DNA from 3 places in the [Clostridium] celerecrescens 18A genome. Region 2 is predicted to be linked to each of the others. Evidence: riboswitches for the same ligand, from Rfam matches in the RefSeq annotation. Region 2 holds a riboswitch; each other region holds the start of a gene.
The links. A riboswitch is a leader RNA that binds a small molecule or an ion and turns the genes downstream of it on or off. The one in region 2 is predicted to bind thiamine pyrophosphate.
Positions count from the first base shown of each region.

Region 1: it holds a riboswitch for thiamine pyrophosphate, as region 2 does, so the genes downstream of both, H171_RS14365 (thiamine-binding protein) here and thiT (energy-coupled thiamine transporter ThiT) in region 2, are expected to answer to the same signal.
Region 3: it holds a riboswitch for thiamine pyrophosphate, as region 2 does, so the genes downstream of both, thiC (phosphomethylpyrimidine synthase ThiC) here and thiT (energy-coupled thiamine transporter ThiT) in region 2, are expected to answer to the same signal.

Region 1 is NZ_PGET01000001.1:3,127,252-3,137,658, reverse strand. It holds gene rpsA (30S ribosomal protein S1) at 1-312, shown strand, start outside; gene H171_RS14400 (M13 family metallopeptidase) at 402-2,462, shown strand; gene H171_RS14395 (FeoA family protein) at 2,715-2,930, shown strand; gene H171_RS14390 (FeoA family protein) at 2,946-3,164, shown strand; gene feoB (ferrous iron transport protein B) at 3,235-5,418, shown strand; gene H171_RS14380 (FeoB-associated Cys-rich membrane protein) at 5,477-5,614, shown strand; gene H171_RS14375 (transcriptional repressor) at 5,654-6,145, shown strand; gene H171_RS14370 (HD-GYP domain-containing protein) at 6,198-6,800, shown strand; TPP riboswitch at 6,824-6,936, shown strand; gene H171_RS14365 (thiamine-binding protein) at 7,000-7,296, shown strand; gene H171_RS14360 (ABC transporter permease) at 7,265-8,026, shown strand; gene H171_RS14355 (ABC transporter substrate-binding protein) at 8,049-9,059, shown strand; gene H171_RS14350 (ABC transporter ATP-binding protein) at 9,128-9,871, shown strand; gene H171_RS14345 (MurR/RpiR family transcriptional regulator) at 10,020-10,407, opposite strand, start outside.
Region 2 is NZ_PGET01000001.1:188,105-198,511, forward strand. It holds gene H171_RS00925 (M20 family metallopeptidase) at 1-17, shown strand, start outside; gene H171_RS00930 (LacI family DNA-binding transcriptional regulator) at 1-1,032, shown strand; gene H171_RS00935 (ribokinase) at 1,029-1,913, shown strand; gene H171_RS00945 (hypothetical protein) at 2,459-2,851, shown strand; gene H171_RS00950 (ECF transporter S component) at 3,015-3,554, opposite strand; gene H171_RS00955 (cyclodeaminase/cyclohydrolase family protein) at 3,971-4,600, shown strand; gene H171_RS00960 (bifunctional 5,10-methylenetetrahydrofolate dehydrogenase/5,10-methenyltetrahydrofolate cyclohydrolase) at 4,618-5,454, shown strand; gene thiT (energy-coupled thiamine transporter ThiT) at 5,515-6,186, opposite strand; TPP riboswitch at 6,213-6,311, opposite strand; gene H171_RS00970 (DMT family transporter) at 6,517-6,942, shown strand; gene H171_RS00975 (helix-hairpin-helix domain-containing protein) at 7,045-7,719, shown strand; gene H171_RS00980 (response regulator transcription factor) at 7,741-8,439, shown strand; gene H171_RS00985 (GNAT family N-acetyltransferase) at 8,554-9,060, shown strand; gene H171_RS00990 (DUF6320 domain-containing protein) at 9,073-10,407, shown strand, end outside.
Region 3 is NZ_PGET01000001.1:5,119,412-5,129,818, reverse strand. It holds gene trpD (anthranilate phosphoribosyltransferase) at 1-553, shown strand, start outside; gene trpC (indole-3-glycerol phosphate synthase TrpC) at 550-1,344, shown strand; gene H171_RS23325 (phosphoribosylanthranilate isomerase) at 1,341-2,024, shown strand; gene trpB (tryptophan synthase subunit beta) at 1,970-3,154, shown strand; gene trpA (tryptophan synthase subunit alpha) at 3,147-3,920, shown strand; TPP riboswitch at 3,972-4,078, shown strand; gene thiC (phosphomethylpyrimidine synthase ThiC) at 4,177-5,484, shown strand; gene thiW (energy coupling factor transporter S component ThiW) at 5,567-6,121, shown strand; gene thiM (hydroxyethylthiazole kinase) at 6,134-7,021, shown strand; gene thiE (thiamine phosphate synthase) at 7,008-7,649, shown strand; gene thiD (bifunctional hydroxymethylpyrimidine kinase/phosphomethylpyrimidine kinase) at 7,646-8,446, shown strand; gene H171_RS23285 (PTS lactose/cellobiose transporter subunit IIA) at 8,543-8,857, opposite strand; gene H171_RS23280 (PTS sugar transporter subunit IIC) at 8,889-10,178, opposite strand; gene H171_RS23275 (PTS sugar transporter subunit IIB) at 10,204-10,407, opposite strand, start outside.

The sequences.
Region 1 (10,407 bases), 2.9 Mb from region 2:
GAGACAAATCCGTGGAAGGATGCTTCTACAAAATATGCAGTAGGCAACGTAGTAAGCGGAAGAGTTGCACGTATGACGGATTTCGGCGCATTTGTTGAGCTGGAGCCAGGCGTAGATGCACTGCTTCACGTATCCCAGATCTCCAAGGAGCATGTGGATAAACCTGCTGATGTTTTGGCAATCGGCCAGGAAATCGAAGCCAGAGTGGTTGATTTCAACGAAGGCGAAAAGAAAATCAGTTTAAGCATTAAAGTACTTCAGTCACAGGATGAGGCTGCAGACGACGGAGCAGTATATTCTGACGAAGTTTAAGCATAATAGAAGATAGAACTTATAAGGAAGTGGAGAGATCCACTTCCTTTTTAGTGCAAAAAAACCTGTAGAAAGAAGTGAGGTACAATATGAAAAACAGGATCAAGTTCTGTCTGGCAGCCGTTCTTATGCTGTCTCTTCTCCTGACCGGGTGCCGGAAGAAGATGGAGACACCTCCGGAGCAGACAGCAGCCCAGCCGGTTAACGTTCAGGGAGAAGCGGGAAGTGCTGCAGCGGATGAGTCAGAGGCCGTGCGGCTGGAGGATGACTATTATGATTATGTGGACCAGCAAATTCTGGACCAGGTGGAAATACCAAAGGATTCCAGCGGATGGAGTTATTTTTATCAGCTGGAAAAGGACTCCTATGATGTTCTTGAAGGGGTATTGGAAGACGCTGTAAAAAACCGGAAACAGGCAAAGCCAGGTTCCCTGGAGCAGAAAATTGCGGACTTGTATTTAACAGCCCTGGATATGAAAGGGCGGGAAAAAGCGGGATTTGGTCAGCTTAAGCCCTATCTGGATAAATTAAGGAATGCCTCGGACATTGATGAATATCTAAAAGCAGTAGGAAACATCTATGGTGATCTTGGAGTAAACAGCATTCTTACGGTACAGTGGATGGAAGATATGAAGGATTCCAGCCGGTACGCCCTGTATGTGGATGGGGCGGACCTGGGGCCGGGAAAGGAAACGCTTGAGGATAAGACCCAGGCAAAACTGATGGACCAGTACCAGGATTATATTAGAAGTACCCTGGAATATACGGGCATGAGCCGTGTGGAGGCAGAGAAGGCTGCTGCTGATCTCATGGCACTCCAGAAGGATCTGGCCGCAGGTGCCCTTCCCTTAAGCCAGCAAAATGACCCTGATATCATATACAACCCCTATTCCATGAAGGATATAAAGGGTTTGCTTCCGGAAGGGGCAGCCGACTCTTATCTTTCGTCAGCCGGACTGACCGATGTTGATACCTTAATAGTAACCCAGAAGACGCAGATGGAAAAAATCGGTAAGTACCTGACAAACAATCATCTCCCTGTTTTAAAGAATTATTCCATATTCTGCCTGGTGAATGATTTTGCACCATATCTTACTCCTGAAATCAGAGATAATTATCAGGACTGGAATAATACCCAGAATGGAATTAAGGAAAGAAAGACAGACCAGAAGCTGGCCAGTGAAAGGACCCAGAATATGCTTGGGTTTGAGTTCGGCAGGCTATATGTGGAAAAGCGTTTTTCGAAAGAAGATAAGACGGCCATTGAAGAGATGGTACGCCATATCCTTGAGAATTATAAAAAGCAGATTATGGGCCTTGACTGGATGGGAGAAGAAACAAAGTCAGCTGCAATTAAAAAACTGGATAACATGACCCTTAAGATCGGATATCCGGATAAATGGCCCAATGATTATGTAAAAGCCACCATTACACCAGTTGAAAAAGGGGGGAACTTAATCAATAATGTCATTTCCCTCACAAAGGCTCAAAATGCTGTGAACAGGGAAAAGGTCCGTAAACCGGTGGATAAAGCGGAATGGGGCATGACGCCTCAGACGGTGAATGCCTATTATAACCCTACTGGAAATGAAATCGTATTCCCGGCCGCCATATTGCAGGCTCCTTTCTATGATGCTGACAAGGATTATGCGTCAAATCTGGGAGGGATCGGAACGGTCATTGCCCATGAAGTCAGCCATGCCTTTGATTCCTCCGGTTCTCTTTATGACGAAAATGGAAATTATCATGTATGGTGGACCAATGAGGACAGAGCCAAATTCCGGCAGCTGGCGGACCAGGTGGTGGCCTACTATGAAGGGCAGGAAGGTTATAAAGGACGTCACGTAAACGGAACACAGACTTTAAATGAGAATATCGCGGATCTCGGCTCCATGGCCTGCATCACCTCCATTGTGGGTGATGATGCAGAGAGCCTAAAACTGGTTTTTGAGCAGTTTGCAACCATATGGGCAGCGAAATATACGCCGGAGAGCATGATCAGGAGGCTAAACACGGATGTTCATTCTCCAGCTAAGGTGAGGGTTAATGCAGTGCTTAGCGCTACCGACGCTTTTTATAAAGCTTATCCGGAAATAAAGGAGGGAGATGCCATGTACGTGGCGCCCCAAAAGCGAGTGAAAATCTGGTAAAACAATATAAGAGGAGCTGCAGCAAAATGGTTTTGTTATTTTGCTGCAGCTTTTCTTTTATGATGGACAAAAAGATTTTACAAAAATCTTGACAACTGCCCTGCGTTAGTGTATACTAACTATTGCGTAATGGGAATGATTCTCATTAATAATATTAAAAAACATTTCATAGATACACCTTTACGTCCCGCATTGGGGAACTGGCCCCTGTCCCAAATACAAGGGCAATATGAAAAAGAAAGAAGATGATGGATGATGCCTCTGACAATGGTGAGAACAGGCGAACCGAATGTGATCCGCAAGGTAGGCGGTAAGGAGGAAACAAGACGCTTTTTAGAGAATCTGGGCTTTGTGTCCGGAGGAGTTGTGACGGTTGTTTCTGAAATGGGCGGAAATATGATTGTGAATGTTAAGGATTCCAGAGTGGCTATCGGCAAAGATATGGCCAATAAGATTCTGGTGGAATAGAGAGGGAGGAAGACAATGACATTAAAGGAAATTCCATGCGGAAAAACAGTTAAGGTAACAAAGCTTACCGGGGAAGGACCGGTCAAGAGGCGGATCATGGATATGGGAATCACAAAAGGTGTTGACATTTACGTGAGAAAAGTTGCTCCCCTTGGGGATCCGGTTGAAGTGACGGTAAGAGGATATGAATTATCCCTGCGGAAAGCGGATGCGGAAATGATTCTTGTAGAGTAATTTTTGCAAATAAGTTAGTTTAGACTAATATCTGATAAATCAGGTGCTGACAGGCAGAAAGAGGTAGAGTATGTCAATTAAGATTGCATTAGCAGGTAATCCAAACTGCGGAAAGACAACACTGTTTAACGCGCTTACGGGATCCAATCAGTTTGTGGGGAACTGGCCGGGCGTAACAGTAGAGAAGAAAGAAGGAAAGCTGAAAGGCCATAAGGATGTGATCATCATGGACCTTCCCGGCATTTATTCACTTTCTCCCTATACCCTGGAAGAGGTGGTAGCGAGAAATTATCTGATCACTGACCGTCCGGATGCGATTTTGAACATCGTAGACGGAACCAATATTGAGCGAAATTTATACTTGTCCACACAGCTTATGGAACTGGGGATTCCGGTGATCATGGCCGTCAACATGATGGATATTGTTGAGAAAAACGGAGACAAGATACATATCCAAAAGTTGAGCCAGAAGCTGGGCTGTGACGTCGTGGAGATTTCCGCATTAAAGGGAACCGGCATCCAGGAAGCAGCAAAAAAGGCCGTAGCCCTGGCTAATCTGAAAAACAATACGGTTCCGGTCCATAAATTCGCACCAGAAGTCGAGTCTGTTCTGGATTCTATCGAAGATAAGCTGGGGAATGAGATTCCGGAAGAGCAGAAGCGCTTCTTTGCCATCAAGCTTTTAGAAAAAGATAATAAGATCCAGACCCAGATGAAGCATGTGCCGGATGTATCCGAAGAAATCACCCGGATCGAAAAAGAAATGGATGACGACACCGAGAGCATCATCACCAATGAGCGTTATGTTTATATTTCATCCATTATCCATGAGTGTTTTACCCGTAATAAAGTAGAAAAGCTGACAATTTCTGATAAGATCGACAGGATCGTAACAAACCGCTTCCTGGCTCTGCCTATCTTTGCGCTGGTTATGTTTCTTGTATATTATGTTTCTGTAACAACCGTTGGAACCTGGGCTACTGATTGGGCCAATGACGGCGTATTCGGAGAGGGCTTTAGTTTCTTTGGCCTGGAAGTTCCCGGTGTGCCGGTTGTTATAGAAGGCGTTTTAACTGCTGTAGGCTGTGCAGATTGGCTGCAGGGACTGATTCTTGACGGAATTGTAGCCGGTGTCGGCGCTGTTCTTGGTTTCGTACCTCAGATGCTGGTGCTTTTCATCTTCCTTGCGTTTTTGGAGGCCTGCGGCTACATGGCGAGAGTTGCTTTCATCATGGACCGTATTTTCCGCCGGTTTGGTCTTTCCGGCAAGTCTTTTATCCCGATGTTAATCGGAAGCGGCTGCGGTGTGCCTGGAATTATGGCTTCCCGTACCATTGAAAATGACCGTGACCGTAAGATGACGATCATGACCACTACCTTTATTCCCTGCGGGGCAAAGCTTCCCATCATCGCTTTGATTGCAGGTGCATTGTTTGGCGGAGCAGCATGGGTGGCTCCAAGTGCTTACTTTGTAGGAATAGCAGCCATCGTTTGCTCAGGAATTATTTTAAAGAAGACAAAAATGTTTGCAGGAGATCCGGCACCTTTTGTTATGGAGCTTCCGGCTTACCATATGCCTACCGTTGGAAATATTTTAAGAAGTATGTGGGAACGCGGCTGGTCCTTTATTAAAAAAGCAGGTACCATTATTCTTTTAGCAACTATCTTTGTTTGGTTTACTTCCTACTTCGGCTGGGTTGACGGCCAGTTCAGGATGTTAGACGCTTTGGAACTTGATCACAGCATTCTTGCGGCAGTTGGAGGCACAATTAGCTGGATCTTCGCACCTCTTGGCTGGGGTGACTGGAAATCTGCGGTTGCAGCCATCACCGGACTGATTGCAAAAGAAAACGTAGTTGGTACGTTCGGTATCCTCTTCGGTTTTGCGGAAGTTGCAGAAGATGGATCTGAAATCTGGGGAACGCTTGCAAGCAGCATGACTCCTTTGGCAGCTTATTCCTTTCTGATATTCAATCTTCTTTGTGCCCCATGCTTTGCTGCTATGGGAGCCATCAAAAGAGAGATGAACAATATCAGATGGTTCTGGTTTGCCGTCGGATATCAGACACTTCTGGCTTATGTAGTATCCCTCTGCGTTTTCCAGATTGGATCCCTGGTTCTCACAGGAACTTTTGGAATCTTTACTATTGTTGCCTTTGCCCTGATTGCAGGATTCATTTACCTGCTGGTAAGGCCGTCAAAGGAACTAAAGGCATCAAACATTCATTTAAACAAAGTGGCAGGAGCAAAATAGGCTTGCCCCATGAGAGCCTGCACCTTATCTGCAGGCTCAAAATATAAGGAGGTACTTTATGGGAACACTGGTTGTTTTTATCGTTGTTGCCGGGCTGGTGTCATTGGCGGTAAGAAGCATGATCATTGACAAAAAGAACGGAAAATCCATTCAGTGCGGCGGAGATTGTAAACATTGCGGAGGCCATTGCCATTAAGAGAGGCGGCAGCTGGAAGAAGGAAGCGGAGGCGCGCAAATGGAGAAATTAACGAACATCAATGAGAAAAGAAAAACGCCTGATTCCAGAAGCTATCACAGGACGAGAATGCAGAAAGAGCTGATCATTGAAAAGCTGAAGGAAAAGGGCTGCAGAATCACAAAGCAGCGAAGTACGCTGTTAGATATCATATTGGAGCATGAATGCTCCAGCTGCAAGGAGATTTATTATAAGGCATCAGGCGTTGACGAAACGATCGGCGCTGCGACCGTCTACCGGATGGTCAATATCCTGGAGGAGATCGGAGCCATCAGCAGAAAGAACATGTATAAGGTCGTTTATTCGGAAACCTGCCCCATGGAGGAGGCATGTACTGTAGTTTTAGACGATGAGACCACCTATCAGCTTTCTGCAAAGAACTGGAACTCAGTGGTTCAGGCCGGCCTTGCCGCATGCGGATACTTGGACGGTCAGAAAATATCCTCCATCATTGTCAGACCCTGTGAATGTGAAAACGCAGACTGCATCTGATATTTGATATGAAGTTGACGATAACCAACTAAAGGAACGGGTTTAGGAACCTATGAATAGAGGATCAGAATTTAAGTTATGCACAGGTGGCATTGATTATCATGAAATCATCGAGTGCATAGTGAGTGCATTGGATGCCAAAGATCCCTATACCGCAGGGCATTCCCAAAGGGTGAGCGATATGGCGCTGACCCTTTCGGAGTTATTGGAGCTTGATAAAGATGAGATAGAAAAAATACATATAGCTGCCCACCTTCATGACATTGGAAAGATCGGAGTTCCGGACTCTGTGTTAAATAAACCGGATAAGCTTTCCGAGGCTGAGTGGGAGTGTATGAAAAAGCACCCAAGGATAGGAGCTGATATTTTAAGCAAATCCCGTCATTTAAAGGAGCTGAAAGATATTGTCCTGTACCATCATGAACGTTTTGACGGAAACGGGTATCCGGAAGGCTTAAAGGGGGAGGAGATTCCTCTGGGAGCCAGGATCATAGCCATCTGTGATTCCATCGATACCATGACCTCAGACCGGGGGTACCGGAGTGCTTATTCTTTGAAGCACTGTTATAAAGAAATTGAAAAGAATTTGGGAATAATGTACGATCCGGTGATCGGGGCCCTGGCATTAAAGCATTGGGGGCGCTTGACTTTCTGACCGTACCGTTGTATACTTGCAATGAAAATTAAAAGGGGTGCTGGAGGAAGTCCGGCTGAGATAAGGCAGCATTGCTTTAAACCCTGTAACCTGATCTGGATAATGCCAGCGTAGGAAGCTTTCAGGCTAAGCCTGTTCACCCGCCCGGATATCCGGGCGGGTTTTTGATTTCTATTAATGATAAAAGGAGAGAAAAGACATGAATGCAAGCGTAGCGATCCAAACATTGCCTGAGGCAAAGAATGATGAGGAACTGATCCGTATTGTTGACCAGGTGATCGATTATATTAAGAGTACAGGACTGAACTATTATGTAGGGCCTTTTGAAACAGCCATTGAAGGGGATTATGATGAACTGATGGACATTGTTAAAGAATGCCAGCACATTGCCATAAGGGCAGGTGCTCCCTCTGTTGCCGCTTATATCAAAGTCACCTACCGGCCGGAAGGGGAGGTACTAACCATTGAAAAGAAAGTCACAAAGCATCACAAGTAAGCTTTGGTCCTGCTCTGCGGTTATTTCGCTTCTGGTTTTGTGGCAGGGGATCAGTTCTTTCGGTCTTGTGGACCGCTTTCTGCTCCCTTCGCCCATCAGTGTCGGAAGGGCATTAGCCACGGAATTTCCGATACTGGCAGTCAATGCGGGCATCACCCTTGCCGAGGCGTTTACCGGGCTTTTCCTGGGGGTGGCAACCGGATTTGTGATCGCTGTGATCATGGATCATTTTGAAGGACTTTACCGGGCTTTTTATCCGCTTATCGTTCTTACACAGACCGTTCCAACGGTAGCCATTGCCCCTCTTCTGGTATTGTGGTTTGGCTACGGAATGGCTCCTAAGGTGATCCTAATTGTCTTAACCACCTTTTTTCCCATTACCGTGGGCATGCTTACCGGTTTTAAGTCAGTGAATCCGGATGCGGTGAACCTTTTAAAATCCATGGGAGCCGGGAGAGTCAAAATATTTCGCTATATCAAGCTTCCCGGAGCCATGGGACAGTTTTTTGCAAGTCTTCGGATCTCGGTTTCCTATGCCGTGGTCGGGGCGGTCATCTCCGAATGGCTGGGAGGCTTTGGCGGACTGGGTGTATACATGACCCGGGTGAAAAAATCCTTTGCCTTTGATAAGATGTTTGCGGTCATTTTTCTAATATCGGCCATCAGCCTTCTTCTTATGAAAGGGGTGGACGTGCTTTCTAAAAAATGCATGCCATGGAATAATCAGTGATATGACACAATTGGAGGAATATATGAAAAAAACAGGTTTGGCAATCTTAATGGCGGCAGCGGCTGCCGCAATTCTCACTGCCTGCGGGGGGACCGGGAAACAGGCAGCAAATACGAATTCATCGGATTTAAAAAAAGTAACATTTGTTCTGGACTGGACTCCCAATACCAACCATACCGGACTTTATGTGGCTGAGGAAAAGGGGTATTTTAAAGCTGAAGGGCTTGAGGTAGAAATCGTTCAGCCTCCGGAGGATGGAGCGGCAGTACTGGTGGCCTCCGGAAAGGCCCAGTTTGGAATGTCCTTTCAGGACTCCATGGCTCCGGCTCTGGCAGGGGAAAATGCCCTTCCCATAACGGCAGTGGCAGCGGTCATCCAGCATAACACCTCCGGTATAATTTCCAGAAAAGGCGAGGGGATGGCATCTCCAAAGGGAATGGAAGGAAAGAAATATGCCACCTGGGATATTCCGGTGGAAAAGGCCATGGTAAAAGACGTGGTAGTAGACGGTGGAGGCGACTTTTCCAAAGTGCAGCTGATACCCAGCACTGTTACTGATGAGGTTTCCGCATTAAAATCAAAATCAGTGGATGCCATCTGGATCTTTTATGCATGGGCAGGCGTCAAAATGGAAGTAGAAGGCCTTGATACGGATTACTTTGCATTTGCAGATTTAAATCCGGCGTTTGATTATTACACGCCGGTCATTATTGCAGGAAATGATTTCCTAAAGCAGGAACCTGAGACAGCCAGAGCTTTTTTAAGGGCTGTGAGCAAAGGATATGAGGATGCAGAAAAAGACCCGGAGGAGGCAGCCGGTATCTTACTTAAGGCAGCACCGGAGCTTGATGAAAAGCTGGTGATGGAAAGCCAGAAATATCTGGCGGATAAATATCAGGCGGATGCGAAAGCGTGGGGATATATAGATCCGGAACGGTGGAACAGGTTTTATGGCTGGCTGAATGAGAATGGTCTTTCAAATCCTGAGATTCCGGAAAATGCCGGATTTTCAAATGATTATCTGCCTCAGTAAGTTTAGTGGATTTGACTTTTGCAGCATTCGTCAGATGCAGGTAAGCCTGCAAACATAAAGGAGGAACCATGACACACTTAAAGGTGGAAGGCATTACAAAATCCTTTGATGAAAAGACGGTCTTAAAAGGCGTATCCTTAGAGCTTAAGGAAGGGGAGCTGGTATCACTTCTTGGAGTCAGCGGAGGAGGAAAGACCACACTGTTTCATATCATTGCAGGTCTATCACTGCCGGATGATGGACATGTGTATCTGAATGGTGAAGAAATTACCGGAAAACCGGGGGCTGTCAGCTATATGCTGCAAAAGGACCTTTTGCTTCCATACCGCACCATCGTGGACAATGTGGCCCTTCCCCTTCTTATTAAGGGCATGAAGAAAGCAGAGGCCAGGAAAAAGGCGGGAGAATATTTCAAGCAGTTTGGACTGGAGGGGACGGAGAAACAGTACCCTTCCCAGCTATCCGGCGGTATGAGGCAGAGGGCAGCCCTTTTAAGGACGTATCTGTTCTCCAACCGCATCGCGCTTCTTGACGAGCCATTTTCCGCTCTTGACATGATGACCAAGCGTGGGGTGCATGAATGGTATCTAAAGGTGATGGATGACATTCATCTTTCCACCCTTTTTATTACCCATGATATTGATGAGGCCATTCTTTTATCAGACCGCATCTGTATGCTGACGGGATCTCCCGGCAGAATTACAAAGGAAATCATCATAAAGGAACCCAAACCACGGAATAAGGATTTTAATATTTCTAAGGAATTTCTGGAATATAAGAGGGAGATTTTAAAGCATTTGGAAGGGATTTGATTGTATGCGGGCTTTTAAAAGCCCGCTGTTTTTTGTTTGAATCATGTGAAAAAAATATCAATAGCTTTATTGTGAATGAGTGTTTCAAGCACTTGGTATCCTTTTATATACATAGTAATTAACTGATTTGTATATTTTAATCTGTTTCTTAATCTATTTCATCCTCTAACTGCTGTTCCAAACGAAAAAGCTTCATATATTCTTCCAGAATCAATTCCGTCACCAGGTAAAAACCAATCCGTGATGTAATATCGGCATCCCTGAAGTTCAGTTTCCTAAAATAGGCATACAGGCTTACCACACTGCTGCCGGAAATCGGGTTCTGACTCATTCCTGTAAGCGTAACGATAGGAACTCCCCTGGTCTGGGCAATGTAGGAGAGCTTGCATATGATATCCGTGCTTCCGGAATAACTGATGAAAAAAGCGATCTGTCCTGGTGTCAGATTATTGGCATACAAGATGCAGTTATCGCGGTCATCAGGGACAATAATGATCTTATTCAAATGTTCAAGCTTTTTAGCCAGATCCAAAGCC
Region 2 (10,407 bases):
ATGAGAGCGACAATTAAGGACATAGCGAATGACACAGGTCTATCTGTGACGACGGTATCTCTGGTATTAAATGGGAAAGCCCATAAGATACCGGAGGATACAAAAAAACGGATTATGGAATCGGCACAGAAGCTTGACTATCGGCCGAATCAGCTGGCAGTCAGTCTGGTTAAAAAGAGAAGTAAAACCATAGGTCTTATTATTCCTGATATCGGAAATATATTTTACGCCAATATGGTAAAAGGAATTGAAGAGTGCTGCAGGGAGTATGGCAGAACACTGGTCTTGTGCAACACCAATGATCTCCATAAGAGGGACATGGAATATATCCATTTTCTGGCTGACCAGGGGGTAGACGGAATCATCTATGTCATGTCCAGAGAAAGTGATGAGACAGCCGGTAAAGAATCGGTTCGCTTATTGGAACAGCTGCAGCTGCCGTTTGTGCTTCTGGACCGCTTTCTTACGGATGTGGACTGTGCAGAAATTATTCTGGATCATGAAATGGGAGGGTATCTGGCAGCGAGACATCTGGCAGAGCTTGGCCATAAGAAGATCGCCTGTGTAACAGGACCTGCAAATTTGGCGGATTCAGAAAGAAGATTGAAAGGATATGCACGCGCCCTGCAGGAATTTCATATTCCTTTTGATGAAAGGCTGGTTTATGAAGGTGATTATACCATGGAATGCGGGGAGCGTGCGGTGGCAGCGCTGATGCAGTTTGGATATACGGCGGTATTTGCCTGCAATGACCTATCAGCCTTTGGAGTGTGCAGACAGCTGTCACAATATAATAAGAAAGTACCTGTAGATATATCAGTGGTAGGATATGATGATGTATTGTATGCGGAAATGATGGCGGTTCCTCTTACAACGGTCAGACAGCCTGTATATGAGATGGGAGTGGAGTCAGTCAAACGGCTGATTTCCCTGATAAAGAAGAAAAAAGTAGAAAAAAGCCAGGCGGTATTTGAACCGAAATTGATTATAAGAAGCAGTACAATGAGAATTGGACAGGAGTACAATCTATGAAAATATTGAATTTTGGTTCTTTGAATATTGATTATGTTTACCAGGTGGATCATTTTGTCAGAGAGGGAGAAACCATATCCTCTGATTCTTTGGAGATATTTTGCGGTGGAAAAGGCCTCAACCAGTCTCTGGCACTGAGCAAAAGCGGCGTCAAAGTCTGGCATGCAGGTGCGGTCGGGGAACTGGACGGTGAAATATTGACCCAGCAGCTGGAGCAGTTCGGCATAGATACAAGAAATATTAAGCGGGTAAAAAATAAGACAGGTCATGCCATAATACAAAAGAATCAAGAAGGGCAAAATGGCATCCTTTTATATGGCGGAGCGAATCAGGAAATAACAAAGGATCAGGTGGACCATGTTTTAAATGAGTTTGGGGAAGGGGATTTTCTCATTCTTCAAAACGAAATCAACGAAGTTGGATATATTATGGAGCAGGCATATGGGAAAGGCATGAGGATCGTTTTGAATCCTTCCCCCATGAACCGCAAAGTATGGAGTTACCCCCTTCATTATGTGGAGTTTTTTATATTGAATGAGATTGAAGCCGGGGATATCTGTCAAAAATCCGGAAGCAGCAGAGAACTCCTGGGTCAGCTGGCTGAAAAATTCCCGGACGCAAAGATTCTTTTGACATTGGGACAAGATGGTTCTTTATACAAAGACGGCGATCAGGTGTTTGAGCAGGAAATCTATCAGGTACAGGTGGTTGATACAACAGGGGCCGGGGATACCTTTACCGGCTATTTTATAGGCGGACTTGCTCTGGGAGAAACTCCCGGACAGGCTTTGGATCATGCGGCAAAGGCAGCTTCCATTGCGGTATCCAGAGCTGGTGCTGCACCTTCGATACCCACGAGGGATGAAGTTTTAAATGGATAAAAGCAAAACACAAAAAAGGAAGCGCCCGGGAGATTGGATCCCAGGGCTTTCTTTTTAGTGCGCCCATCGCAAAAAAAGCCCTGTTCGGCCCGGTTACTACCGAGATTCCTGCCAGTGTGTTCCAGCTTCATCCCAATTATACGGTTATCATGGACGAAGAGGCCGCATCTTTGCTGGATTATTAAACCAGAGGAAAAGCAGAATGAATCAGATTTAACTGATTACAGGCTTTGTTACAATAAAAGCTAGTGCTCATCAGCACTGGGACGAATGTTATTCGAATTAATATTTTTGCCGGAGCTTTCGGAAGGTGTTCTGAAGACTCCGGCGATTGTATGTAATAAGTAACAAGGCGATTAAAGGGGAGGTCTGGCTGCAGAGAAGAAAGTTTGAGCTGAGCAGTGCACGCCTACTTACTTTTCACAATGAAATGATATATAATATGAATAAAGACTGTCATGCTTTTTTCTACTTGTATGTTATATAGATATAAGCCTATGAACTATAAACATAAAACTGCAAAAAGCATATTAGGGGGCGAAAGCTTGAAGGTATATAAAAAGAGGCTGGTTGGAATTCTTGTTTTAATATTTATATGTATAATTGGAAATTTTCTTGTTCGAATAATACTCCTATATTCAGTGAAAGAATCTCCAATTTTGCAAGGAACTTACTCATGTGATAAGCTTCCCTTTGCATCAATGGTATTTGATCTGGATGATAACAACACATTTTATTATTATAATTATGATGAAATGAGCAAAGGGACTTATTCTAAGGGAACAGATAGTGAACATTTTATCAATAGTTCTAAGTTTCAAAATACTAAAATACTATATGATGGAGAAAAACAGACATTTATAATTAAGATAGATGGAGAAACCTACTTATTCAAACAGTTTGACCGATTACCAATTATTCATCTTGAATCAGAATGAAAACTTCACAAAATGTAACTTTTAAATATCTTATTCCAAACAAATCTAAGATATACGACATAACTCTGGAAGTCCGGGAAGTGATGAGCGAAAGGGTTGGATATTTAAGTTAAATGTAAAAAAAGGAAGCCCCAGTAGATCGAATCCAGGACCTCCTTTTCTGTTACGAAGCTGTCTCTCTATTCAGTTCCCGGATCTCACGCACACGCAAAAGAATAGGAAGTAAAACCCCGGCTGCAATCAAACTGAATAAATTCTGTACCAGATTGAACGGAACATTGGAAATGGCAGCCGGCCAGCTATATACTGCAAGTTCAAATATGAAGTACCCGCCTGTGACTACTGCGCTGCTAAACACTCCGGCGGTTAAAAAGGGCAGTACCCGAAAGCCGCCCGCCGGTCCCCGGGAAGGCAGATGTTTATACAAATATCCCCCTGAAAATGCCGCCAATGCCTTAATGACCAGAGTAGCCGGTGCATAAAAGGCGTAACCAGACAGCAAATCCGCCATCATAGAGCCTATCCCTCCTGCGGCCGCACCTGCCATAGGTCCTAAGAGCAAACCGCTTAGCAATACCATTCCGTCTCCCAGATGAATATAACCGCTGAATGCAGATGGTATATGTATTACCATAGTAGCTGCAGTGGTAAGAGCTGCCATCAAAGCACTGAAAACTATTTTTTTTGTTCTGTTATTATTCATGTATTCTCCTCTCTAGCAGGTCATTTTTTTATTTTTATTTAAATCTATCATATAAAAAAACTGGCATTTTATAAATATCCAATTTGGATAAAATTATACATACCAGTTTTGCCGCGGCAGCCTTTAAATGCTTAATCGAAGAAGATGTCACTTATAGCGAAAAAAGACATTTTTGGAATAGCGGGATATTTTTTTAACTAAAATCAAATTACCACGTGGATAATAAAATAAAGGAATCGATCAGAATGGAAAAGGAGAACTGGGTATTGGCATGCGCGGTCTATATGAAATCCGCAGTGGAAAGAGGATCAATCATAGCATTGACTGTTTCACTTGACAAGTTAAACTTGTTTTTTTATAGAAAGCCTTATATAATAATGGAAAATAAAATGCGGTTGGAAAGGCGGATCAATGTTATGATACAGGACTTTACAATTCACACATTCCTTGAAAAATTATCCTCAAAAAGCCCAACGCCGGGCGGTGGCGGAGCAGCAGGTCTTGGCGGCGCCGTAGGAGCGGCTTTGGGAGAGATGGTGGTAAACTTAACTCTTGGCAAAAAGCGGTATGCCGATGTGGAAGAAGAAATGCAGTCGATCCTTGAAAAGCTGGAAGCTTTAAAACGCGAATTTTTAAGGCTTGCAGATGAAGACGAAGTTGTATTTGTTCCATTGGCGGCTGCATACTGCCTTCCCTCTGGTACGGAGGAAGAAAAACTTCATAAGACTGAAATCTTAGAAACCCACCTTCTTGCCGCCTCTCTGGTTCCTCTCATGGTCATGGAGCGTTCCATGGAAACTCTTGATATCCTGGAATTTCTGGCAGAGAAGGGAAGCCGCCTTGCTGTCAGTGACGTAGGCGTGGGAGTCCAGTTTATCCGTTCCGCACTGCTGGGAGCCAAGATGAATGTTTCCATCAATACAAAATCCATGAAGGAGCGGGAAAAGGCCGGACAGCTTCAGAGTCAGGCGGAACATCTGGCTGAAGAAGGAATCAGAAAGGCAGATGCCATCTATGCGAAGGTAGAAGCTGCGTTAAAGGCTTAATAAGGAGGAAAACAGACGTGATAACCTTAAAGGGTGCAGCCGTATCTGCAAAAATCAAGGAACAGGTAGAAACGCTTTTGAATGATTTAAAGGGAAAAACCCCGAAGCTTGCCATTGTGCGGGTAGGAGAACGGCCTGATGACTTATCCTACGAACGGGGAGCTTTAAAGAAGATGGAAAGCTTCGGTCTGATGGGGGAAAGCTTTGCATTTTCCCAGGACATCACTGATGAAGCATTTAAGGAAGAATTTGCAAAGATCAATGATAACCCGGACATCGATGGCATCCTTCTCCTTCGCCCTCTGCCAAAGCAGATAAAGGAAAAGGATATTGAACATATGATTGACCCGGGAAAAGATTTGGATGGCATATCCCCGGAAAATATCGCCAGGGTATTTGCCGGGGACGATACAGGATTTGCTCCCTGTACGGCAGAAGCGGTGGTGGAAGTCTTAAAAGCCAATGATATTTCCCTGACAGGAAAAAGAGTAGCCATCGTGGGCAGAAGTATGGTAGTTGGCCGCCCCTTATCCATGCTGTTGCTGAAGGAGAACGCTACGGTTACCATCTGCCACACCCGCACGGAGGATTTAAAGGAGACCTGTAAAAATGCTCAGATCCTTGTGGCTGCTGCCGGACGTGCAAGGATGGTGGATGCATCTTATGTAGGTAAGGATGCCATAGTGGTTGATGTGGGAATCAATGTGGACGAAGACGGAAAGCTTTGCGGAGATGTGGATTTTGATTCTTTAGAAGGAACAGCTTCCATGGCAACTCCTGTACCAGGAGGTGTAGGAGCGGTGACAACGGCCGTACTGGCCAGGCATCTGGTTTTGGCTGCCCTTAAAAGATAAATCATTTTTTGCGTAAAAAAGTAAAACAGAGACACTGCAGAAAAGCAGTGCCTCTGTTTTTTATCCGTTTAAAGCCTGCCGCTTCACCTGTCCGATAGCTCCAAGTACAGGTGGGAAATACAGGATTAATACAGTTAATACCAACTCTGGCAGGATATAAGTGGCATTATAACCCAGAGTATAAACCAATGGAGGTATGCCCTCTGGTGTATAGGAGGCAAAGAATATATAACCGGAAACAACATGGAATAAGTACCGACCTGTAACTCCCACAATATATCCGGCTACAAGGCCGTGCTTTTTGTTACTGAACAGCCCGGAAAGACCCAAAGCACCGAATGCCAAGGGATAGTCAAGAAGAACCTGGATCGGAGCGAATATATAGGGGTTCGTGATAAACTGTAAGATTCCATAGGCTATCCCGGTCGTGATCCCGGCCTTTACACCGTAAACATAACCGATGAGGCAGATGAACAGCATGGAAAACAATGTGATTGAGCCGCCAAAAGGAAGGGAGGCTACTTTGATAAAGGAAGTTACTGTTGCAAGCGCCATTGCACCTGCGCAGTAAACCAGCTGTCGGGTCTGCAGCTTTTGAGATTTAGAAGACGATCTGCCAAGAAGATGCAGGGCAAAAAAGATCGCAGCAAATAGAACGATTACCAGCAAGTATCCTGCCGGCCTTAATAAATACTCTTCATTTTCCGCAGAGTAAGTTAGAAAAAATGACATAAAAAATCCTCCTTTGTGTGCGCAGGAGGGGACTACTATTGCTTCCTTACGCCGGCATTATCCGGTTCAAGTAGTGAGGGTTCGGTTTCTACCAATCTCAGCCAATGGCTCCCCTAGCGTGTGTAATTTATACAATTTTGCTGTGAGTATAGCGCAAAAACACAGGCTTGTCAAGCCTTATCAAGTCATGTTTTTGCATATCTGATCCATAACCAAATTGTAAATTCAGTATAAAAATGCAAATAAAGCACAACCTAGTAAAAGAAGTAAAGTTGAAATAAAGTCCGCTTGATTAATTATTAACAAATTGGAGATACGGAGGTTGTTTTAATGACAGGCTTTATTATTGCTCTTATATCCGGAGCGCTTATGAGCATACAGGGAGTTTTTAATACGGGAGTGACAAAGCAGACCAGCATGTGGGTTTCAACAGGCTGGGTACAGCTGACTGCATTTTTGACCTGCCTCATTCTGTGGTATTTCTCCGGCAGGGAGAACATTACCGGCCTATTTGATGTGCAGCCCAAGTACTTATTGATTGGCGGCGTTATGGGTGCATTCATTACCTATACAGTAGTAAGGAGTATGGGAACCCTGGGTCCGGCCAAAGCGGCTCTGATCATTGTAATTTCTCAAATCATTGTAGCCTATGCCATCGAGTTGTTTGGCTTATTCGGTGTTGAAAAGGTGGGTTTTGAATGGAAGAAGCTGATCGGTGCAGTTGTTGCCATTATCGGAATCATGATATTTAATTAATTTGGAAATAGTGCTTGTATTTACTTATTTCTTTAGGTAGAATAGTAACATAGGCTGAAGATGGTATCCTTTTTTGGAGATTTTTGTAAGAGGAGGGATATCATGGATTACCAGAAAGTTAAAATCATCCTTATCGCCCTGTGTGTCTTAGGGGCGGGTGTATGTTATGGCTTCAGCAGAAGCCAGGAGGTTCACAGGCCAGGGGTTTCTTTGACAGAGGAATCGTCTTTATATTCCGGGGAAAGTGTTATCGGAATTGAAGCAGGTGATGGCACGGAAGCTTTAACAGCAGAAGAGGACAGTTTAGGAAGTGCAGGAGAGGAAACGGCCCTGCCTTTCTATGTACATATCTGCGGAGAAGTTGTTTCTCCCGGTGTTTATGAGCTTAAAGAAGGAAGCCGGGTTTTTCAGGCAATCGAGATAGCAGGCGGAGTCACAGACCAGGCTGCGGCAGAATATTTAAATATGGCGGAGCAGGTCAAGGACGGCATGAAGATCGTGGTCCCTGGAAAGGAAGAGGTGGAAGCGGCAAAGGCCAGGGGTGAGATTTCCTTACAGGCAGAGGCTTCATCGAACGTACAAAAAACAAAGGTAAATTTAAATACAGCCACCAAAGAGGAACTGATGACCCTTCGGGGAATCGGAGAAGCCAAGGCAGCCGATATCCTTAAATATCGGGACAGCCATGGCGGATTTCAAAAGATCGAGGATATCATGAAGATATCCGGCATTAAAGATGCGGCGTTTCAAAAAATAAAAGATGATATAACGGTTTGAAATAGAAGACAGAGGTGTAGTATGGCAAGCGTTTTAGTAGTTGATGATGAAAAACTCATCGTAAAAGGAATGAGATTCAGTCTGGAGCAGGATGGTATGGAAGTGGACTGTGCCTATGACGGAGAGGAAGCCATTAATCTTGCAAAGCAGAAAGAGTATGATGTGGTCCTATTGGATGTCATGCTTCCTAAATATGACGGATACGAAGTATGTCAGGCTATCCGGGAATTTTCCGAGATGCCCATTATCATGCTGACGGCAAAGGGCAACGATATGGATAAGATCCTTGGCCTGGAATACGGTGCCGACGATTATATTACAAAGCCTTTTAACATTCTTGAGGTAAAGGCCAGGATCAAGGCTATCCTGCGCCGGAATGCCAAGAAGAACAAGCGGGATAACCAGGAAGACAGCCAGGTGATAAAAGAAGGCGATTTGAAGCTGGACCGGGACAGCAGGAGAGTGTTTATTGCTGAGAAAGAAATCAATTTAACAGCAAAGGAGTTTGACCTGTTGGAGCTTCTTACCTGCAATCCGGGTAAGGTATACAGCAGGGAACAGCTTCTTACTTACGTATGGGGAAATAAAGCCATGGATACGGGGGATGTACGAACGGTAGACGTTCATGTAAGGCGTCTTCGGGAGAAGATTGAACCCAGTCCCAGCGATCCTAAATATGTGCATACCAAGTGGGGCGTAGGATATTATTTCCGCGTCTAGTAAAAGAAAGAGGAGGATTTCTGACGGGTGACCGGAGAAATCCGCCTTTTCTTAAATTTTGGGAGAGAAAATCCCATAGATCAGAATCAATTTTGGAAATGGGGAAACGATAGGATGGATTACAGCATTAGAAAAGTAAGAAAAGAGGATTTGGACCGTGTGGTAGAAGTGGAAGCCCTCTGTTTTCCGCCGGAAGAGGCAGCGGGGAGGGAAGCCATTTTGCAGAGGATTGCTCTTTTTCCTGAAAGCTTCCTTGTGGCGGAGCTATCCGACGGGACGATCATTGGTTTTATTAATGGCTGCGTTACAGAAGGGAATACGATTTGTGACGAAATGTTTGAGAAAGCAGATTTTCATAACCCAGACGGTGCTTACCAAAGCGTGTTTGGACTTGATGTGATAAAAGAATGGCGGGGCCGGGGAGTTGCCGCTGCGCTTATGAAACGTTTTATTGAAGAAGCAGGAAAAAGAGGCAGGAAAGGAATGATACTCACCTGCAAGGACAGGCTGATTCATTATTACGAAAAATTCGGTTACCGGAACATGGGAGTGTCCGGATCCGTACACGGAGGAGCCGTCTGGTATGACATGCGGCTCGATTTTATGGATACAGGGAAGTGAGGCACCGTCAGTATGAAGAGAAGCCCCCAGGGAGAGCGGTGGAGACGGCTTGACAATACGGCAAAGATATTTCCGGTCATAGCCAGTGAAAATTTAAGCAATGTATTCCGGATTTCCGCGGTTCTAAAGGATGAGGTGGATCCGGGTACCCTGCAGCGTGCACTGGAAGAGATCCTTCCTCAGTTTGAGGGATTTTCGGTGAGGCTGCGAAGGGGATTTTTCTGGTATTATTTTGAGAACAATAAGAGGATGCCGGTCATTGAACGGGAAACGACTTATCCCTGCAAATACATTGATCCTCACAGCAATCAGCTTTATTTGTTCCGAGTCACATATTTTGACAGGCGGATCAATCTGGAGGTATTCCATGCGGTTACAGACGGACTGGGAGCGGTAAATTTTTTAAAGGCCCTTGTTTACCGGTATCTGGATCTTAAGAAAAATTCCAGGACCGGCCATCGGGCCTCTCAGAAGATATCATCGGATGTATCCATGAATGTGGAGGATAGTTACGTCCGCCATTATAAAAAAACCGAAAAACGCAAATACAGCTCAAGAAGAGCCTATCATCTGGCAGGAGAAGCCCTTCCTCTCGATGAGGAAAATGTTCTTCACGGTTACGTGGACTTAAAGATGCTTAAGACGGTCGCTAAAAGCTATGGGGTCAGCATCACCAGATTTTTGACGGCGGCTTTGATCTGGTCGATCTATCAGGAATATCTTGACGGAAAGCCTTGTGAGGAGTCCATCGGTATCAGTATCCCCATTAACCTGCGGACCTTTTTCGGCTCGGAGACAAATGCTAATTTTTTTGCGGTGACGCTTATTGATTTTTTATCCACCAGTGAGGAGCATACCTTTACAGAGGTACTGGAAGCGGTAAGCAGCCAGATGGATTCAAAGATCACAAAGGAAAAGATGGAGCAAATCATCTCCTACAATGTTTCCAATGAAAAGAAGTGGTACCTGCGGGCCGCACCTCTTGTTGTAAAATGGTGTGCATTAAACCTGGTTTTCCGGAAAAATGAAAAAGCCTACACCATGACTCTTTCCAATATAGGTCCGATTGATATTGAAGAGGATTACAGGAAGGAAATCGAACGGTTTTCCATAATGATCGGAGTTTCCAAGAGGCAGCCTATGAAATGTGCGGTCTGTTCCTATGGAGAAGAGGTCATTGTGACCTTTACTTCCGTATTTCAGGACACCAGGCTTCAGGATCGTTTTTTCGGTTTTCTTAGAGAAATGAGGATTCCGGTGAGCCTTGAGAGCAACGGTGTTCCGGATCACAGGGATGATCTTGGAATGTATCCCCAGATCCGGTATGACCGGAAACGTCTTAAGAAG
Region 3 (10,407 bases), 4.9 Mb from region 2:
CTCTATGAAATATGCCGGACCTGTGCGGAAAGAGCTTGGAGTGCGGACCATCTTTAATATCTTAGGCCCTCTCTCCAATCCGGCTGGAGCCACCATGCAGCTTTTAGGGGTCTATGACCGGAAGCTGGTAGAACCCCTGGCCCAGGTATTAAGCAATCTTGGTGTCAAGCGGGGACTGGTGGTCTGCGGAGATGACGGGCTTGATGAAGCCACGGTCACCGGTCCCAGCCACGTATGCGAGATCCGTTTCGGAGAACTGTCTCCCTATGAGATCACACCGGAGCAGTTTTCCTTAAATCGCTGCAGCCTTTTGGAGCTGGTGGGCGGCACCCCTGCAGAAAATGCCCAGATCACCAGGGATATCTTAAACGGAAAGCTCCACGGGCCAAAGCGGGATATCGTCATCTTAAACTCTGCCTTAAGCCTGTACCTGGGTATCGACGACTGTACCATTTCCCAGTGCATCGAAAAAGCAGCCCATCTCATTGATTCGGGAAAAGCCGCCATAAAGCTTGAGGAGTTTGTAACGATGACCAACGAGGTGATCTTATGATACTTGATGTCCTGGCTGCCTCCTCCAGAAAACGGGTGGCGGCAGCAAAAGAAAAAATCCCTATGAAGACCATGGAAAAGCTGGCATTGGAAGCCTTGGAAAAAACCAGGAACATAAGTCTTTCCTTTGAGCATAGTCTCTCCTCTCCAGGCATTTCATTCATCTGTGAGATAAAACGTGCCTCTCCTTCCAAGGGCCTAATAGCCAGCAAGTTCCCCTATTTGGAGATCGCAAGGGATTACGAAACTGCAGGAGCGGATGCCATTTCCGTTCTCACGGAACCGGAATACTTCCTCGGAAGCAGCGATTACCTGACAGAAATCAGCCATGAGGTGAAAATACCCCTTCTCAGAAAAGATTTTACAGTGGACCCTTATCAGATTTACGAAGCAAAGGCCATAGGCGCCTCCGCGGTTCTCCTTATCTGTGCCCTCCTGGATACAAACGCCCTGAAAGAAGATCTAAGGCTTTGCCAAAGCCTTGGCTTAAGCGCCCTAGTCGAGGCCCATGACGAAGAGGAGATCCACTCCGCCCTTTCGGCGGGAGCCAGGATCATCGGAGTGAATAACCGGAATTTAAAAACCTTCGAGGTGGATTTTAATAATTCCCTCCGCTTAAGGAGCCTGGTCCCTACTGATGTGCTCTTCGTGGCAGAAAGCGGAATCAAAACAGAATCAGACATCAGGTTCCTGTCAGAAGCCGGGGTAAATGCCGTTCTGATCGGGGAAAGCCTGATGCGTTCCCCTGATAAGAAGGAAATCATAAACGGTTTTAAGAGGGCGGCGCAATGAATTCAAAAGGAAAAAAGATCAAAATATGCGGGCTGACCCGAAGGGAGGATATTCTGGCAGTAAACACCTGGAAGCCGGATTATGCAGGCTTTGTTTTCGCCCCTGGAAAGCGCCGTCTTACAGGGACGAAGGCACAGGAACTTAGGGATCTGATGCTGCCGGAGATACCTGCAGTGGGCGTTTTCGTAAACAGCCCCATAGAGGATATCCTGTCCCTTACCGGGAAAGGTATCATTGACCTTATCCAGCTTCACGGTGATGAGGACCGGGATTATTTGATGGAATTAAAAAGCTGCCTGGCCCCTGGATTTCCTGTCATAAAAGCCATTCGGATCCGTCAGGCAGAGGATAGGAAGGAGGCAGAAAACCTTCCTGCAGATTTCCTGCTCTTTGATACTTATACCAAAGGACTATACGGCGGCAGCGGGAAGACCTTTGACTGGTCCATGATACCGGACATAAAAAAGCCCTGGTTCCTGGCAGGAGGCATAGACTCCTCAAACGTCAGGCAGGCCATGAAAACAATGGCCTATTGCCTGGATCTAAGCAGTTCCGTGGAAACAGATGGCAAAAAGGACCCGCAAAAAATAAAAGAGATCATACAAACAGTAAGGAGTGAACAGCCATGTCAAAAGGAAAATTCGGACAGCACGGCGGACAATTTGTCCCCGAAACATTGATGAATGCAGTAAATGAACTGGAAGAAGCTTATGAGAAGTACAGCCATGACAAGGAGTTTTTAGCAGAGCTTTCAGATCTTCATAAAAAATATACCGGAAGACCATCTCTGCTCTACTATGCGGTGCGGATGACGGAGGATTTAGGCGGCGCAAAGATTTATTTAAAGAGGGAGGACCTAAACCACACCGGTTCCCATAAGATCAACAATGCTCTGGGCCAGGTCCTTCTTGCTAAAAAGATGGGAAAGACCCGGGTCATCGCTGAAACAGGGGCCGGGCAGCATGGCGTTGCTACCGCTACCGCCGCCGCTCTCATGGGAATGGAATGCGAAGTTTTCATGGGCAAGGAGGATACGGACCGTCAGGCTTTAAACGTATTCCGCATGGAATTATTGGGCACAAAGGTTCACGCTGTCACAAGCGGTACCCAGACCTTAAAGGATGCGGTCAATGAAACCATGAGGGAATGGACCAACCGGGTGGCTGACACCCATTATGTCTTAGGCTCTGTCATGGGTCCTCACCCCTTTCCTACCATTGTCAGGGATTTTCAGAGCATCATCGGAAAAGAGGTCCGCTCTCAGCTTATGGAAGCAGAGGGTAAGCTTCCTGATCTGGTGATCGCCTGTGTGGGAGGCGGAAGCAATGCCATGGGAATCTTCCATGAATTTGTAAACGAGGCTTCCGTGAAGCTGGTGGGCTGTGAGGCAGCCGGGCAAGGCATTGAAACAGGAAAGCACGCGGCTACGATTTCCACCGGCTCTCTTGGAATCTTCCACGGCATGAAGTCCTATTTCTGCCAGGATGAGTACGGCCAGATCGCCCCTGTTTTCTCCATCTCCGCAGGACTTGACTATCCCGGCATCGGGCCGGAGCACGCAGCCCTCCACGACTCAGGAAGAGCCAGCTATGTCTCCATTACGGATCAGGAGGCTGTGGAAGCCTTTGAATACTTATCCCGTCTGGAAGGGATCATTCCTGCAATAGAAAGCGCCCATGCCGTCTCCTATGCCAGAAAGATCGCTCCTTCCATGGGAAAAGATGAGGTCATTGTCATTAATCTATCTGGGCGGGGCGACAAGGATGTGGCAGCCATTGCCCGTTACAAGGGGGTTGAAATCTATGAGTAGAATAAGAGAAGTATTTTTAAGAGGAAAGGCATTTATCCCATTTATTACGGCAGGAGATCCCGACCTTGCCACCACGGAAGAGCTGGTTCCTGCCATGGCCGAGGCCGGAGCGGATTTGATCGAGCTTGGAATCCCCTTTTCTGACCCGATTGCAGAGGGGATCGTGATCCAGGAAGCAGATATGCGGGCTTTGGCTTCAGGAACTACCACGGATAGGCTTTTCGAAACCGTAAAACGGATCCGCCAGAAAACCGATGTTCCTCTGGCCTTTATGACTTATATCAATCCGGTTTTCGTGTATGGAAGCGAACGGTTTTTAAAAAATGCGGCTGAGTGCGGCATTGACGCCCTGATCGTACCGGATATGCCTTTTGAAGAAAGGGAGGAACTGCTGCCCTACTGCAAAAAATACGGGGTCGAACTGATTTCCCTCATCGCCCCCACTTCCAGGGAGCGCATACGGACCATTGCATCTGACTCAGAAGGATTTATCTACTGCGTTTCCTCCATGGGCGTAACCGGGGTGAGATCGGAAATCAATACCAACATTGGCGAAATGATTTCCTTTGTAAAGGAGGCAAAAGACATTCCCTGTGCCATCGGCTTTGGGATCTCCACCCAGGAGCAGGCAAGGGAGATGAGCAAACATGGGGACGGCGTCATTGTGGGCAGCGCCATTGTAAAAATTGCCGCAAAATATGGAAAAGACTGTGTAGGGCCTGTCTGCGACTATGTAAGGGAAATGAAGTCCGCCATTTCCGGCTGATGGCTGGTAAGGGATGTTTTCCTTGACAAGGAGGAAGGGGAATGCTACACTAGTGCCACAAGAGGGAGCTCGTAGGCGGGCTGAGAGGAAGTAATCAACTTCGACCTTTATAACCTGATTTGGGTAATGCCAACGTAGGGATTCATATGGGATGATTGCATATTTCCGAGCCTATACCTGTTGGTATGGGCTCTTTTTCTTGTTTTTCAAAAAGCCCTTACAATCCCTCCGTTCGCGAGAAGAAGGAGGAATAAACATGAATTACACCACACAAATGGATGCCGCAAGAAAAGGTATTCTGACAAAGGAACTGTTGACGGTAGCTGAGCACGAACAATGGGAGCCCGAAAAGCTGCGGGAACTGGTAGCGGAAGGAAAAGTCGCCATTCCAGCCAATAAGAATCACAGCAGCTTAAAACCCAGCGGGATCGGCTCCATGCTGAGAACAAAGATCAATGTGAATCTGGGAACATCCAGGGATTTGAATGATCTGGACCTGGAGCTTGAGAAAGTAAAGGACGCAGTTCTCATGGGGGCAGAGTCCATTATGGATTTAAGTTCCTTTGGAGATACCCGGAAATTCCGCAGAAAGCTGACGGGTGAATGTCCGGCTATGATTGGTACGGTTCCTATTTACGATGCTGTGGTTTATTATCACAAACCGCTTCGGGAAATCACCGCCGGGGAATGGATTAAGATCGTGGAAATGCACGCGGAAGACGGGGTGGATTTCATGACCATTCACGTTGGGATCAACAAACAGACCGCCAAAAGATTCAAAGAAGCAAAACGGCTGACTAACATTGTTTCAAGAGGTGGGTCTATCATCTTCGCCTGGATGGAAATGACCGGGGAGGAGAATCCCTTTTATGAGCATTATGACCGCATACTGGAAATCTGCCAGAAGCATGACGTGACCTTAAGCCTTGGGGACGCCTGCCGGCCGGGCTGCATTGAAGATGCATCTGATATTTCCCAGGTGGAGGAACTGGTGACCCTTGGAGAGCTGACGAGAAGGGCCTGGGAGAAGAATGTACAGATCATTATTGAAGGTCCCGGCCACATGCCCCTGGATCAGATTGCAGCCAATATGAAAATACAGGAGACGGTCTGCAAGGGAGCACCCTTTTATGTTCTGGGACCTCTAGTCACTGATATTGCACCGGGATATGACCATATTACCGCAGCAATCGGCGGAGCAATGGCTGCTGCTGCCGGAGCAGCGTTTCTCTGTTATGTGACACCTGCGGAACATTTGAGGCTGCCGGATGAAGCAGATGTGAAGGAAGGAATCATTGCGGCCCGGATCGCGGCTCATGCGGCTGACATTGCAAAAGGCATCAGGGGTGCTAAGGAATGGGATCATAAGATGAGCGATGCCAGAAAACGGTTGGATTGGGAAACCATGTTCCAGCTTGCCATTGACCCGGAAAAGGCCAGACGCTACCGTGCCGCTTCAAAACCGGAAAAAGAAGATACCTGTTCCATGTGCGGCAATTTCTGCGCCATGAAAAATATGAACCGGATTTTAGATGGGGAGATCGTGGATATTTTTGATGAATAATATTTTGCGGTAAGCCAATCGGATATTTGCAATCCGCAACCTTACTTGTTAGGTCGAAATTACATAAACAGGAGGAAATTTCATGAAAGATCAAATATCTTCAACAATTTATAGCAACTCTTCTGCCGGTTCAAGAGTTCGGGTGAAAAAGCTGGTGATCAGCGGAATGCTGACCGCTCTTACCGTTGCACTCTCAGGTTTTTCCATCCCGGTGGGAGCTTCCAAATGCTTTCCGGTACAGCATCTGGCTAATGTTATGGCTGGGGTGTTCTTAGGGCCTGTCTATGGAGTTTCCATGGCGTTTTGTACTTCTCTTATACGGAATCTCATGGGAACCGGAAGCCTGCTTGCCTTTCCAGGAAGCATGGCCGGTGCGTTTCTTGGTGCTTATCTGTTTCAAAAAACCAGGAAGCTTCTGCCTGCTTATCTTGGAGAAGTGGTTGGTACCGGGCTGATCGGAGGACTGCTCTGCTATCCGGTGGCCGCCGTTCTCATGGGAAAGGAGGTGGCTGTGTTCTTCTTTGTAGCCCCTTTTTTCATGAGTACTCTGGCAGGAACTCTTATGGCTGCAATCTTACTGGCAATGCTGCGCCGCCTTGGGCTTTTTTCCTATTTTGAGCGGCTCATCAGTGAATAGGGGGAAACAGATATGAGCTTTAAGATGAACCATTCTCTGACCGGGCTGGTCAGGGAAAAGCGGCCCGTCATCCACTGTATCACCAATTATGTTACAGCCGGAGACGTGGCAAATATCATATTAGCCTGCGGAGGCTCCCCCATTATGGCAGACCAGCCGGAAGAGGTTTCGGAGATAACCGCCTTATCCGACTGCCTTCTTTTAAACATTGGAACTCCGAAAGAAACGACTAAATCCGCTATGATAAAAGCCGGGCTGGAAGCAAACCGGCGAAACCTCCCTGTCATCTTTGACCCGGTAGGAATCGGTGCTTCCCGTTACCGGACCGAAGCTGCTTTATCCCTTTTAAAGGAAGTAAAGATAACCGTTATCAGGGGTAATGCCTCCGAGCTGCGGGTCTTGTTAAAGGAACTGACCGGTCAGTACGCCGGGAACGGAAGTGGCCCTGTATCTCCCTCCCGGGGGGTTGATGCTTCCTTTACTGATGAGATAAGGGAAGATACCCTGGAATCTCTTAAGGAAACAGCCAGGGCATTAAGCGCTGCAACCGGTGCCGTGACTGTAATGACAGGAGCCACTGATATTGTTTCAACCGGGAAAGAGGACTGGCTTATCAGGAACGGATGTTCTCAAATGTCCCGCATTACAGGAAGCGGCTGCATGCTGGATGGTATAATCGCCGCCTATACAGCCGCCATCGGCCCCTCGCCCTCACAGAATGATATATTAAAAGCCGCTGCTCTTGCCACGGCTGCTGCCGGTCTTTGCGGGGAGCGGGCAGCAAAACAAGCGGAACAGATCTCCGGCGGTACAGGAAACTTCCGCTGCTGCTTTTTAGACGAGGTAAGCCTTTTAGAAGAAAGCACCTTAAAAGGAGGGATAAAAATTGAAATTTCATAAAGACATGCTTCTCCTTTATGGGGTAACCGACCAGGCATTTACAGGAGAAAAAACCTTAACAGAACAGATCGAAGAAGCGCTTTCTGCCGGAGTGACCCTTCTCCAGCTCCGTGAAAAGTGTATGGACAAACGTGTTTTCCTGGAAGAGGCTTTACTTGTCCGCGAGCTTACGAAGCATTATGGGATCCCGCTAATCATCAACGATGATGTGGAGATTGCCCTTAAGTGCGGGGCAGACGGCGTACACGTTGGACAGGATGATTTATCTCCTTTAAAAGTCCGCCGGCTCATCGGACCGGACCGTATCCTGGGCGTTACTGCCAAAAACGAAAGTCAGGCAAAAAAAGCATTTATGGATGGAGCGGATTATATCGGATCCGGGGCCATATTCCCAAGTCCTACAAAAAAGGATGCCATTCCCTTAACCCTGGAACAGCTGTCTGCGATCTGCCGTTCCGTTCCTATTCCGGTAGTGGCCATCGGTGGAATTACCGGTGAAAATGTTTCCAGCCTGAAAGGAACAGGCGTGGCCGGGGCTGCGGTGGTTTCCGGCATCTTCGGGCAAAAGGATATAACCGCAGCCGTCCATCACTTAAAAGAACAGCTTTTAAAGGTGGTGAGCCTATGAGTCTGATTCTCCCTGCCTTCCTCACCATCGCAGGCACCGATCCCAGCGGCGGCGCCGGAATACAGGCGGATTTAAAGACCGCCGCAGCTTTGGGTGTCTATGGTTCCAGCGTTATTACCGCCCTGGTTGCACAAAATACTACAGGGGTTTTTCAGACGGAAACAGTTGGTCAGGAAATGCTTGCCGCACAGCTTAATGCCGTGTTTACGGACATTCCGCCAAAAGCAGTAAAGATCGGCATGGCCGGTACTTCCAGTTCTATTGAAATCATCGCGGAAAAGCTGGAGAAATATAACCGCTCCCCTGTAATCGTGGATCCGGTCATGGTATCCACCAGCGGACATTCTCTTTTAAAGCCGCAGGATGTTAAGACTTTAACAAGCAGACTGTTTCCCCTGGCTGCTTTAGTTACCCCCAATATCCCGGAGGCAGAAGCACTTTTATCCACAAAAGGGCACCAGATATACAGTAGAAAAGAGATGGAAGAAGCCGCAATGGAACTCTTCCATATTTATCAGGTGTCTTTCCTGTTAAAAGGAGGCCATAATTCCCAGGGGGCTGATGATGTTCTATGCTGCAACGGAACTGTCACCTGGTTTCCAGGGGAACGTATCGATAATCCAAATACCCATGGAACCGGATGCACCCTGTCTTCTGCCATTGCCTGCGGACTGGCTTTAGGGATGGGGCTGGAAGAAAGCATCCGGATGGCAAAATCCTATCTGAACGGAGCATTAAAAGCCGGATTAAATCTGGGAAAAGGACGGGGGCCTTTGTGGCACGGATGGAGGACTTAAAAACTCTCTAAAAAAGCATATTAACCGGTTGTGGCGGGAAACATTACATGCTCCCGCCATAACCGGTATTTTCATTTCCTATTGCAGAATCCCGTTTTATTTGCTTTCCAGTTTCCTGTAAAGATCGATCATCTCTTCGGCCATGACCTTAAAGATCTCTGCGCTCATCATCTGATCCTCTGCATGAGTCAGAATAAGCCCCATGGACACTGCCTCTCCTGCCGCTTCTCTCTGAATTAAGTCCGCATGAGGCAGATGGCCTTGTTTCATCATTTCATCCCCTTCAGCGATCAGATGATCCGCTTCTTCATATTTTCCTTGTTTTGCCTTCTGCACTGCTTTGATATAGTTAGATTTTGCTCCGCCGGCAGCAGTGATCAGCTGAAAGCATATAAGTTCCATTTCCTGCATTTTTCCACCTTTTCTCTCTGTACAGTAATTATCATCCCTGGGTCTGATTTTCCTGCTTCTCATACATCTTGTCAATCACCCTGATAAATGGAAGGTATACGAAGAATGACAATGCCAGGATTCCCACCTGAAGCAGTGCCGTCCTCCAGCCTCCGATCAAAAATCCCGAAATAATAGGAGGACAGGTCCATGGCACCAGAATCCCTTTATACATGGGACAAAGCCCTGTATAAATTGCCAGATACTGAATGGTTCCGGACAGGACAGGCATGATCATGAAGGGAATCGCCATAATGGGGTTTAACACAACCGGTGTACCAAAAAGCACCGGTTCATTGATGTTAAAGCATGCCGGTCCGATTCCCAGCCTTCCCACCTGCCTGCACTGGTTGGATTTGGCAAAAAAGGTGAGATATATCACCAGTCCAATGGTAATTCCTGCCCCTGTAACTGTCATGAACTGATCCAGAAACTGCTGGGTAACGATGTGTCCGCCATTTGCCAGATTAAGCTCCCGTCCGCTGTCCAGAATTGCCTGATTAGCCGCAGAATTGGCCGAAAGGAGTGGTCCCATAATTCCTCCCACAAGGGTCGAACCATGAATGCCAAAGAACCAGAAAAATGGAATCAGAAATCCCATGGCGACAACCCCGCCAAAAGAATCAGTCAGGCCCTGGAGCGGAATCTGAATGGTTTTATAGATCCATTCCATTGGAGTCGTATCAAACATATTTTTTACAATCGCATAGACAATGGAGGCTGCAATAATAACAACCGCTCCTGGAATCAGAGCCGTAAAAGAGGCGGCAACTCCTTCAGGTACTCCATCCGGCATTTTAATGGTAATGTTTTTCTTTAAAAATACGGTGTAGATCCAGCCTACGATAAGTCCGATAATAATGGCCCCGATCATTCCCTGTCCGCCGGTCCATGTCTTAAAAATAACACCAACGTTAGCTCCCTCCTGGTTGGTTACCTGGGAAGGCTGAAACAGCAGATAAGTACAAAGTGAAATTACTCCTGCCGGCATTCCGTTATACCCCTCATTTTTTACATAGGTATAGGCAATGCCTATGGAAGCGATAAGAGCCATAATATTGAAGGTACTTTCAAATACCTGATTCAGGACCGGAGTAATTCCTGCTGCCCCCAGCCAGTCGGCTACAGGTGTATATGGAAAGTTTGCAAGAAGCAGAAAAATAGATCCGATGATCATCATTGGCATGGAATACAGCAGACCATCCTTTAATCCCCGAATTGCCTTTGTATTGATAAATACCATCATTTTAGGAATTACTTTATTATTTAAAAAATCTTTCATCCTCACTGTCCCTCCCTTTCTTTTCTCATTTACCTGCCAGCTTCCGTGCAAATTCCAGAACCTTTTTTCCATTGCACATGCCGTAATCGATCATAGGGATCACATCCATCGGTACCTGATGACTTTCACATGTCTTTAAAACCTTGTCCTTTAAGTATCCCACCTGTGGACCAAGCAGGGCGCAGTCTACTCCGCCCAGGTTTTCATCTAAGTCATTGACCGGAAATGC